DNA from 2 places in the Anaerobacillus sp. QJM3NY_17 genome. Region 2 is predicted to be linked to the other one. Evidence: a T-box and tRNA genes for the amino acid it is inferred to sense, from the RefSeq annotation. Region 2 holds a T-box; the other holds one or more tRNA genes.

Region 1 (4,660 bases), 1.9 Mb from region 2:
GGCGAAGTATAGGGGCTGACACCTGCCCGGTGCTGGAAGGTTAAGAGGAGGGGTTATCCCTTACGGGAGAAGCTCTGAATCGAAGCCCCAGTAAACGGCGGCCGTAACTATAACGGTCCTAAGGTAGCGAAATTCCTTGTCGGGTAAGTTCCGACCCGCACGAAAGGTGCAACGACTTGGATACTGTCTCAACGAGAGACCCGGTGAAATTATAGTACCTGTGAAGATGCAGGTTACCCGCGACAGGACGGAAAGACCCCATGGAGCTTTACTGTAGCCTGATATTGGATTTTGGTACAGCTTGTACAGGATAGGTAGGAGCCATAGAAGTCGGACCGCCAGGTTCGATGGAGGCGTCGGTGGGATACTACCCTGGCTGTACTGACATTCTAACCCAGCACCGTGATCCGGTGCGGAGACAGTGTCAGGTGGGCAGTTTGACTGGGGCGGTCGCCTCCTAAAGTGTAACGGAGGCGCCCAAAGGTTCCCTCAGAATGGTTGGAAATCATTCGCAGAGTGTAAAGGCACAAGGGAGCTTGACTGCGAGACCTACAAGTCGAGCAGGGACGAAAGTCGGGCTTAGTGATCCGGTGGTTCCGCATGGAAGGGCCATCGCTCAACGGATAAAAGCTACCCTGGGGATAACAGGCTTATCTCCCCCAAGAGTCCACATCGACGGGGAGGTTTGGCACCTCGATGTCGGCTCATCGCATCCTGGGGCTGAAGTAGGTCCCAAGGGTTGGGCTGTTCGCCCATTAAAGCGGTACGCGAGCTGGGTTCAGAACGTCGTGAGACAGTTCGGTCCCTATCCGTCGCGGGCGCAGGAAATTTGAGAGGAGCTGTCCTTAGTACGAGAGGACCGGGATGGACACACCGCTGGTGTACCAGTTGTTCCGCCAGGAGCATAGCTGGGTAGCTACGTGTGGAAGGGATAAGTGCTGAAAGCATCTAAGCATGAAGCCCCCCTCGAGATGAGATTTCCCACAGCATGAAGCTGGTAAGATCCCTTAGAGATGATGAGGTAGATAGGTTCGGGGTGGAAGCGTGGCAACACGTGGAGCTGACGAATACTAATCGATCGAGGGCTTAACCTAAAAACGAAAAGCGAAGTAAGCCGTTTAAATCCGACAACCGTTGGAGGCTTTTGAGTCAGACGCGCTTTATGCGTCAGAATCAAAAGGTGAAACGATCGAGGATTTGGCTTATGTAGCTGGACATATTGGAAAGTTGTGCGTGCTATCTAGTTTTCAGGGAATAAAATTTTCCTTGAAAAACATGATGGAATATAGTATGATATATTTTGTCGCTGGTAAATCACGAAAGTGAAATCCAGTCCTTAGTCTGGTAATGATGGCGAAGAGGTCACACCCGTTCCCATGCCGAACACGGAAGTTAAGCTCTTCAGCGCCGATGGTAGTTGGGGGATCTCCCCCTGCAAGAGTAGGACGTTGCCAGGCTGATATTATTCCACAGTAGCTCAGTGGTAGAGCTATCGGCTGTTAACCGATCGGTCGTAGGTTCGAATCCTACCTGTGGAGCCATGGAGAGCTGTCCGAGTGGCCGAAGGAGCACGATTGGAAATCGTGTAGACGGTCAAAGCCGTCTCGAGGGTTCGAATCCCTCGCTCTCCGCCACTAGCATACATAATAGCAGCAAGGGCCCGTTGGTCAAGCGGTTAAGACACCGCCCTTTCACGGCGGTAACACGGGTTCGAATCCCGTACGGGTCACCATTATATATCATTTCTACTTTGTGGAGGATTAGCTCAGCTGGGAGAGCATCTGCCTTACAAGCAGAGGGTCGGCGGTTCGAGCCCGTCATCCTCCACCATTATCTAAGGTCCCGTGGTGTAGCGGTTAACATGCCTGCCTGTCACGCAGGAGATCGCGAGTTCGATTCTCGTCGGGACCGCCATTTATATTTTAACATTATCGCGGGGTGGAGCAACAAGCGATACTTCCTTGAAACAGCAACGAGTTGTTTCGACGGATACGCTTCGAAGCATAACCTTGTAGAGAAAGAAACAGTGCACAGCGTAATGAGCAGGTGCAGCATAATTACATTCACATTATCGCGGGGTGGAGCAGTTCGGTAGCTCGTTGGGCTCATAACCCAAAGGTCGCAGGTTCAAATCCTGCCCCCGCAACCAATTATATTTTAAACATGGCTCTGTAGCTCAGTCGGTAGAGCAGTGGACTGAAAATCCACGTGTCGGCGGTTCGATTCCGTCCGGAGCCACCATGTTGCCGGTCTAGCTCAATTGGTAGAGCAACTGACTTGTAATCAGTAGGTTGGGGGTTCAAGTCCTCTGGCCGGCACCATTTTCTCGAAATGAGATCAAATTCCATTGCACTTTCATAAAATGTGTATTACAATGGTAATTGTCAATTTGGAGGGGTAGCGAAGTGGCTAAACGCGGCGGACTGTAAATCCGCTCCCTCAGGGTTCGGCGGTTCGAATCCGTCCCCCTCCACCATCTTGATAGGGGTATAGTTTAAAGGTAGAACAGAGGTCTCCAAAACCTCCGGTGTGGGTTCGAGTCCTACTACCCCTGCCAATTTTAAATTTTTATGGCGGTTGTGGCGAAGTGGTTAACGCACCGGATTGTGATTCCGGCATTCGTGGGTTCAATTCCCATCAGCCGCCCCATTTTTGGGCTATAGCCAAGCGGTAAGGCAACGGATTTTGATTCCGTCATGCGCTGGTTCGAATCCAGCTAGCCCAGCCATTTTTGTTGCGGAAGTAGTTCAGTGGTAGAACATCACCTTGCCAAGGTGGGGGTCGCGGGTTCGAATCCCGTCTTCCGCTCCATTTTAAAAAGGCGGCATAGCCAAGTGGTAAGGCACGGGTCTGCAAAACCCTTACGCCCCGGTTCAAATCCGGGTGCCGCCTCCAATCTTAATATTTTTTCTTAAAAGTCCTGCCGGAGTGGCGGAATTGGCAGACGCACAGGACTTAAAATCCTGCGGAGGGTGTACCTCCGTGCCGGTTCGAGCCCGGCCTCCGGCACCACTTATTTTTCTGCCTGAATTGAATATGGTATTTTGCCGGTGTGGCGGAATTGGCAGACGCGCACGACTCAAAATCGTGTTCCGAGAGGAGTGTCGGTTCGAACCCGACCACCGGTACCATTACATACGTTATTACAAGACTTCAACGTTCTCGTTGAGGTCTTTTTTGTATTCTTTTTAATTCCTTGTCTTATTTGATATCACTAGTTTTCAATGACTCACTGAGCAAATTCCTGCTCATTTAAAAGTAGAGGTGATAAAATACAAGTATAAGATAGATAAAACAATTTACTGAAAGAGTGATTCGATGAGAATTGAAGTATGGTCCGATTTCGTTTGTCCATTTTGTTATATAGGAAAAAGACGTCTTGAAAGTGCGCTTCAGGCTTTTCCACAGCGTGATCAAGTAGAAGTTGTCTTTAAAAGCTTTGAACTTGATCCTAATGCGAAAGAATCGGATGGGGAAAGCATGGCTGAGCTTCTAGCAGCGAAATACAATGTCAGTCTAGAACAAGCTCAGGCTATGTGTGAGAATATGAGGCAGCAAGCTGCTGGAGAAAACCTAACGTATGATTTCGATAAAATGATTCCAACGAATTCATTTGATGCTCATCGTCTTGTTCACTATGCGACAGAGCATGGTAAAAGTAATGAAATGTCAGAACGTCTCTTTTATGCCTTCTTTACCGAATCGAAAAATATTGGTGATCATGAAACGCTTGCATCACTTGGTGAAGAACTTGGGCTAGACGCTGCGGATATAAAACGTATGCTAGGGACTGAAGAATTTACGAAAGAAGTTCGCAACGATGAAGCTATGGGAAGTCAGCTTGGCATTCAGGGCGTACCGTTCTTTGTATTTGACGGTAAATATGCCGTGTCAGGTGCTCAGCCTGTTGAAATGTTTGAACAGGCCGTTGAGAAGGCCTGGGGAGAAGGAAATAAGCTTGAAGTAGTTGGTGGCAATGCAGAAGCGTGTTCTGCTGACTCTTGTGATCTTCCTAAATAAAACGTAAGAAAGCTCTCTTATTGTAAAGAGAGCTTTTTCTTATGCGTCTGTATTTTCTTGTTTAATCGTTTTGTAAGCTGAATCAAGGTTGCGAATGCGACGAACTATTTCTGAGTTTTTGTTAAGGTTGTCATAGATCATTGATGAAACAACTGATCGATAATAGCTATTCATTGCTTCTAATTTTGAAAATACATCACGATTCTTTTGTATGTATTGGCGAAAATTTTCTTCGAAAAATGGTGTTGAGAATGGTTCCATATGATTTCTCCTTTCTGTCTGTCATTCTGATTATAGGGTGATCGTCATCAGGACGTCAAACGGATTATGAAGAGTAAAATTCTATTAGCTCTGTCGTGATGAGAGACGTTTGTAAAGAAAATATGAAAAATGTGTTGTTTCTTTCATATGTTCTGTGGTATTCTATCTACATCAGCGAGGATTGTAGAAATTCCTCGAATTTTCACCATTTACCCAACGCAGTGTTTCGTTAAAATTAACGAAGCGTTGCGTTTTTTTATGTTTGCTTTCTTTAACTTGAAACCCCGCTTAAGAAGTCTCCTCCGTGAATTTGATTAAACATTTCTGCTGAGGCAGTTACAAGCTTTTCACCTTCTGAAACAGGGAGCGAAGGTTGAAG
Region 2 (4,660 bases):
TCAACCTCTTTATCACCTACTACGAGCATGTAAGGAATTTTCTGCATTTGAGCTTCACGAATTTTGTAACCAATCTTTTCATTGCGTTCGTCAACCTCGACACGAATTCCTGCACGCTGAAGTTTTTTCTGAACGTTCTTCGCATATTCTAAGTGAACTTCTGATACCGGAATAATCTCCGCCTGGATAGGTGAAAGCCAAGTTGGAAATGCTCCTTTGTATTCTTCAATTAAGAATGCTACGAAGCGTTCCATTGTAGAAACAACGCCGCGATGAATAACAACTGGACGATGGTGGTTGCCATCTTCACCAATATAAGATAGATCAAATCGCTCTGGAAGTAGGAAGTCAAGTTGAACAGTCGAAAGAGTTTCCTCTTTACCTAGAGCTGTTTTCACCTGAACATCCAATTTCGGACCATAAAACGCCGCTTCGCCTTCAGCTTCCACATATTCGACGTTTAGGTCATCCATTGCTTCTTTAAGCATTCTTTGTGCTTTTTCCCACATTTCATCATTGTCGATATATTTTTTCTTATCTGCTGGATCGCGATAAGAAAGACGGAATGAGTAGTCACTGATGTTAAAGTCTTTATAAACTTCCTGGATAAGCTCGACAACTTCAATAAATTCTTGCTTGATTTGATCAGGACGACAGAAGATGTGAGCGTCATTTAGCGTCATCGAACGTACGCGCTGAAGACCTGCTAGCGCTCCAGACATTTCATATCGATGCATTGTTCCAAGCTCCGCAACGCGGTATGGAAGACTACGATAGCTTTTCAGATCGTTTTTATAAATCATCATATGATGCGGGCAATTCATTGGACGAAGAACAAGTTCTTCTGTTTCATCCATTTTCATCGGAGGGTACATATCATCCTGATAGTGATCCCAGTGACCACTTGTTTTATATAGATCAACATTTGCAAGGTGAGGTGTATATACATGGTTATACCCAAGACGTTCCTCAAGATCTACAATATATCGTTCAATCGTCCGACGAATAGTCGCCCCTCTTGGCAACCAAATCGGAAGTCCCTGTCCTACCTCTTGGGAAATAGTAAATAGCTTAAGTTCTTTACCGAGTTTGCGGTGATCACGTTCTTTAGCTTCTTCTAAAAGATGAAGGTATTCTTCAACTTGAGATTGCTTTGGAAAAGCTGTTCCATAAATGCGTTGAAGCATCTGGTTTTCGCTATCTCCACGCCAATAAGCGCCTGCAATCGAAAGTAATTTAAAGGCTTTAATCTTACTAGTAGATGGAACGTGTGGTCCACGACAAAGGTCAAAGAATTCACCCTGTTCATAAATTGTCACTTGTTCGTCAGCAGGAATAGCTTCTAATAGCTCTAATTTGAGCTCATCGCCAATCTCTTTAAACATTTTCTCTGCTTCACTGCGACTTACAACGATACGCTTCACTTCAAGATTTTCATTAATGATTTTCTTCATTTCTTTCTCAATCTTAGGCAGGTCCTCAGGCGTAATAGATACAGGGCAGTCAATATCATAGTAGAAACCACTATCAATAACCGGCCCTACTCCTAGTTTTACATCACTGTAGAGGCGTTTAATTGCCTGTGCCATAAGGTGCGCTGTACTATGACGAAGCACTTCAAGACCGTCTTCACTTTCAGGTGTTACAATTTCAATAGAAGCATCTTCTTCAATTTCGCGTCTCAAATCAAAAAGAACACCATTCACTTTTCCTGCAAGAGCCTTTTTCTTTAGGCCCGGGCTGATTGAGCTTGCAATCTCTTCCGTTGTTGTCCCTTTATTAAATTCCTTTACAGAACCGTCAGGAAACGTTATTTTTACCATTTCAGCCATGCTTCTTCACTCCTTTTTTTGCATATAAAAAACACCCATCCCAAAAGGGACGAGTGTTGATCTCGTGGTTCCACCCTGCTTCCCGCATAAGATAATAACCTATACGGCTCAGACTGCTGTAACGTAGCAGAAACGCCACCCCATTTCCAGGGCAGAGTTCAAAGGTGGTAAGTATGCTCGTCTCGCTAGGAAGTTCGCACCAATCCTTCCCTCTCTGAAAGCTAACAACACATCCCATGTCCTTATCGTAACAATTACGTATATGCGTGTATGTAGGTATTATAAGTAGTGTACATATGAAAATCAAGCTTATTTTAAGGATTGCCTGAAAAAAATAGTTTAGACATACGATACGGAAAAAAACTTAACCTTTCTTCAAACACATTTCGGATTGTTTGAATGAGCCCCTCATCGGAATCATCCGTGTAAATACAAACTTCTTCTGGAGCAAGCAGCAGAAGGGGAAATAGAATTTCAGAATCTATCTCATCTATGGTTAGCCCAACAGGAAGATCTTCCAACTTCCCTTCTATACCAGTTAATAGTGACCCATTCATATCAAATAATTGATATGTTTTATCATAAACAAGAACTACTTTTTTCTGAAGAGATTGCCTGGATCGCAATAGAATTCTTAAACCTTCAACGAAGTTTTGATATTCTTGTTCAAGTTTATATTCGTCAATCGCTTCTCCAATCAATTCATTTAGCAAAGCACGATAAGGACCCGTTCGAAATCTTAAAAAAGAATCAAACAAAATGGTTCCACCCTGTTCAATACACGATAATGTTGACTGAAGCAGTACGTCCCTTCGATTAGCATAGCGATGAGCACCTGGATAGTCTTCTTTATCCCCATCTCCAATACTTCGAGCAATGGATGTAATTTCACCAATTTCATCTTTATCTTGATAATAATACGTTGAAGTTAATAGCTGTTCCATCCAACGCTTCTCATAGAAGGTACTCACACAGTTAGCAATGCATTGAGAAATCTGATAACACAGTTTTGTATCATATGGGCCTATCGCAACAGAAAGACTTAACTCTTCTTCATTTACAATGACTGAGTCACCGATTTTAATGAACTTGTTCAATTGATCGAATACAAATTGGAAGTCATCTATATCAGTAAATGTTATCGAAACCAACGCATTCCCTCCTGTCCACTACCTTCTCATTAGAATCTATATGGCAGAATATGCGAAATGATGTATAGAACCAAAAAAAAGCCTTCCGTAATGGAAGACTTTAAACTCGTCTATTTTTACCCTCTAAAAATACAGGCGTGGTAAAGTGCTTAATTCGCTCCATAATCCGCTTAGCTTTCGTTTCTTCAATTCCACTTTTATGGGAATAAGCTAAATGATCTTCAAGCAAAGCATAGTCCAGGTTAGATGAATACAGAGTTGGTAACCCCTCAGTCATACGATATTGTAATAAAGTTCCAAGAATATCATCTCGTACCCAACTTGAGATATTTTCCGCTCCAATATCATCAAGTATCAAGAGCGGTGTTTCTTTTAAATAATCAAGCTTTTCATCAATAGATTGATCTTGAATGGCGCTTTTCATTTGACGGAAGAAATCCGGAGTATAAATAAACTGAGAACGAACCCCTTTTTCTTTCGCCAGCTGGTTTGCAATAGCCCCGAGAATAAACGTTTTCCCTACCCCAAAACCTCCATGAATATAAAGCCCTTTAGTGGTTTCACCAGGAACGAAATCTTCTACATATTGAATCGCCGTCCCAATCGCTTCAATTCTAACAGGATCTTCATCATCCAAATCCGCGAAGGTAGCCTGAAGAATTTCTTTCGGAATATAGTAGCTTTGAATCATCTGATTACGCTTTTTGTTCTTATCATCTTCAATTCTTGTTGGACAACGGTTGTAGCGAATATCAATCACCGAACGATTAATAAATAGCTCAGGCTCGTACCCCTCCATCATATTAATGCAGTTCGAGAGACCAGGGCATCCTTCACATCGCTTTGCTTGTGTTGTATATTCATATAGTCTTGCAAGACTTCTATCAATTATTTTGTCATCGACCTCGTCATGCTCTTCAATAAATGCACGAATATCTTCATCGGCCATAATAGCCTTCTTCATCTCTTGGTACTGTTCCTGGAATTTCTTATTGCCTGGCATCTTGTTAAATGATTCCTGGATTGATTCCATTCTTGTTCACCCCGCTTATTTCTTATATTTACTTAGCATCTTTTTAAGCTGATCCTGTTTCTCAGATCGCTCCTCATGAGACATATCCGGTTCTTTTTGATCTGAAATCCATTCAGGCACTTTGTCTTTTCTAGCGGCAGGTTTCCCACGATTGGAAGAGCCTGTTTTTTTCTTGGCCGGTTGCTGAAGCTCTTTAATGGCAAGGTTCATTGCTTCTCTTACTGTCTTTACCCTTGCCCTTGCCCAGTGACTCGCAAACTTTTCTACATAATTCTTCGATAACTTCTTATCCTGCGTTTCTAGAATGAAATCAAGTAAGACATTCATAACACCAGGAGTCAGCTTTTGTTCATCCATTATTCGCTCCACAAGCTTCATATCTGCTTCAGAAGGTTTTCCCCCTTCAGCTGCCCGCTGAAGAATATCATATGGCGTCATCTGTTCATATCTCTGCGCCGCTTTCTCTTCTTCTGTCTCAGGTTCTTTCTTATGAAACTCTTGTAAAGAAACAGGTTGACTTCTATATTGGAGAGCAGGCACTTTGCCACGATTTTCAAGCGCGAACCAACTGCTTACTTCCTTTCGCAATAGATCATCAGAAAGTTCGTCATGGTGAATTGCAGCTTGTTCCACAATCCGGCCCA

What was found. The T-box of region 2 lies ahead of thrS (threonine--tRNA ligase). A T-box ahead of a tRNA ligase gene usually reads a tRNA of that ligase, here a tRNA-Thr.
Region 1: it has a tRNA-Thr gene. The T-box ahead of thrS (threonine--tRNA ligase) is inferred to sense a tRNA for this amino acid. The anticodon was not compared.

What each region holds. Positions count from the first base shown of each region.
Region 1 covers NZ_CM149685.1:499,358-504,017, forward strand. The annotation lists rRNA gene AC0VYV_RS02690 (23S ribosomal RNA) at 1-1,094, shown strand, start outside; rRNA gene rrf (5S ribosomal RNA) at 1,341-1,457, shown strand; tRNA gene AC0VYV_RS02700 (tRNA-Asn) at 1,467-1,541, shown strand; tRNA gene AC0VYV_RS02705 (tRNA-Ser) at 1,543-1,634, shown strand; tRNA gene AC0VYV_RS02710 (tRNA-Glu) at 1,658-1,732, shown strand; tRNA gene AC0VYV_RS02715 (tRNA-Val) at 1,755-1,830, shown strand; tRNA gene AC0VYV_RS02720 (tRNA-Asp) at 1,839-1,914, shown strand; tRNA gene AC0VYV_RS02725 (tRNA-Met) at 2,073-2,149, shown strand; tRNA gene AC0VYV_RS02730 (tRNA-Phe) at 2,166-2,241, shown strand; tRNA gene AC0VYV_RS02735 (tRNA-Thr) at 2,246-2,321, shown strand; tRNA gene AC0VYV_RS02740 (tRNA-Tyr) at 2,392-2,476, shown strand; tRNA gene AC0VYV_RS02745 (tRNA-Trp) at 2,484-2,557, shown strand; tRNA gene AC0VYV_RS02750 (tRNA-His) at 2,574-2,649, shown strand; tRNA gene AC0VYV_RS02755 (tRNA-Gln) at 2,654-2,728, shown strand; tRNA gene AC0VYV_RS02760 (tRNA-Gly) at 2,737-2,811, shown strand; tRNA gene AC0VYV_RS02765 (tRNA-Cys) at 2,821-2,895, shown strand; tRNA gene AC0VYV_RS02770 (tRNA-Leu) at 2,923-3,012, shown strand; tRNA gene AC0VYV_RS02775 (tRNA-Leu) at 3,047-3,131, shown strand; gene AC0VYV_RS02780 (DsbA family oxidoreductase) at 3,319-4,020, shown strand; gene yvfG (protein YvfG) at 4,060-4,281, opposite strand; gene AC0VYV_RS02790 (B3/B4 domain-containing protein) at 4,553-4,660, opposite strand, start outside.
Region 2 covers NZ_CM149685.1:3,019,396-3,024,055, forward strand. The annotation lists gene thrS (threonine--tRNA ligase) at 1-1,832, opposite strand, end outside; T-box leader at 1,875-2,090, opposite strand; gene AC0VYV_RS15835 (putative sporulation protein YtxC) at 2,147-2,983, opposite strand; gene dnaI (primosomal protein DnaI) at 3,084-4,016, opposite strand; gene AC0VYV_RS15845 (replication initiation and membrane attachment family protein) at 4,032-4,660, opposite strand, start outside.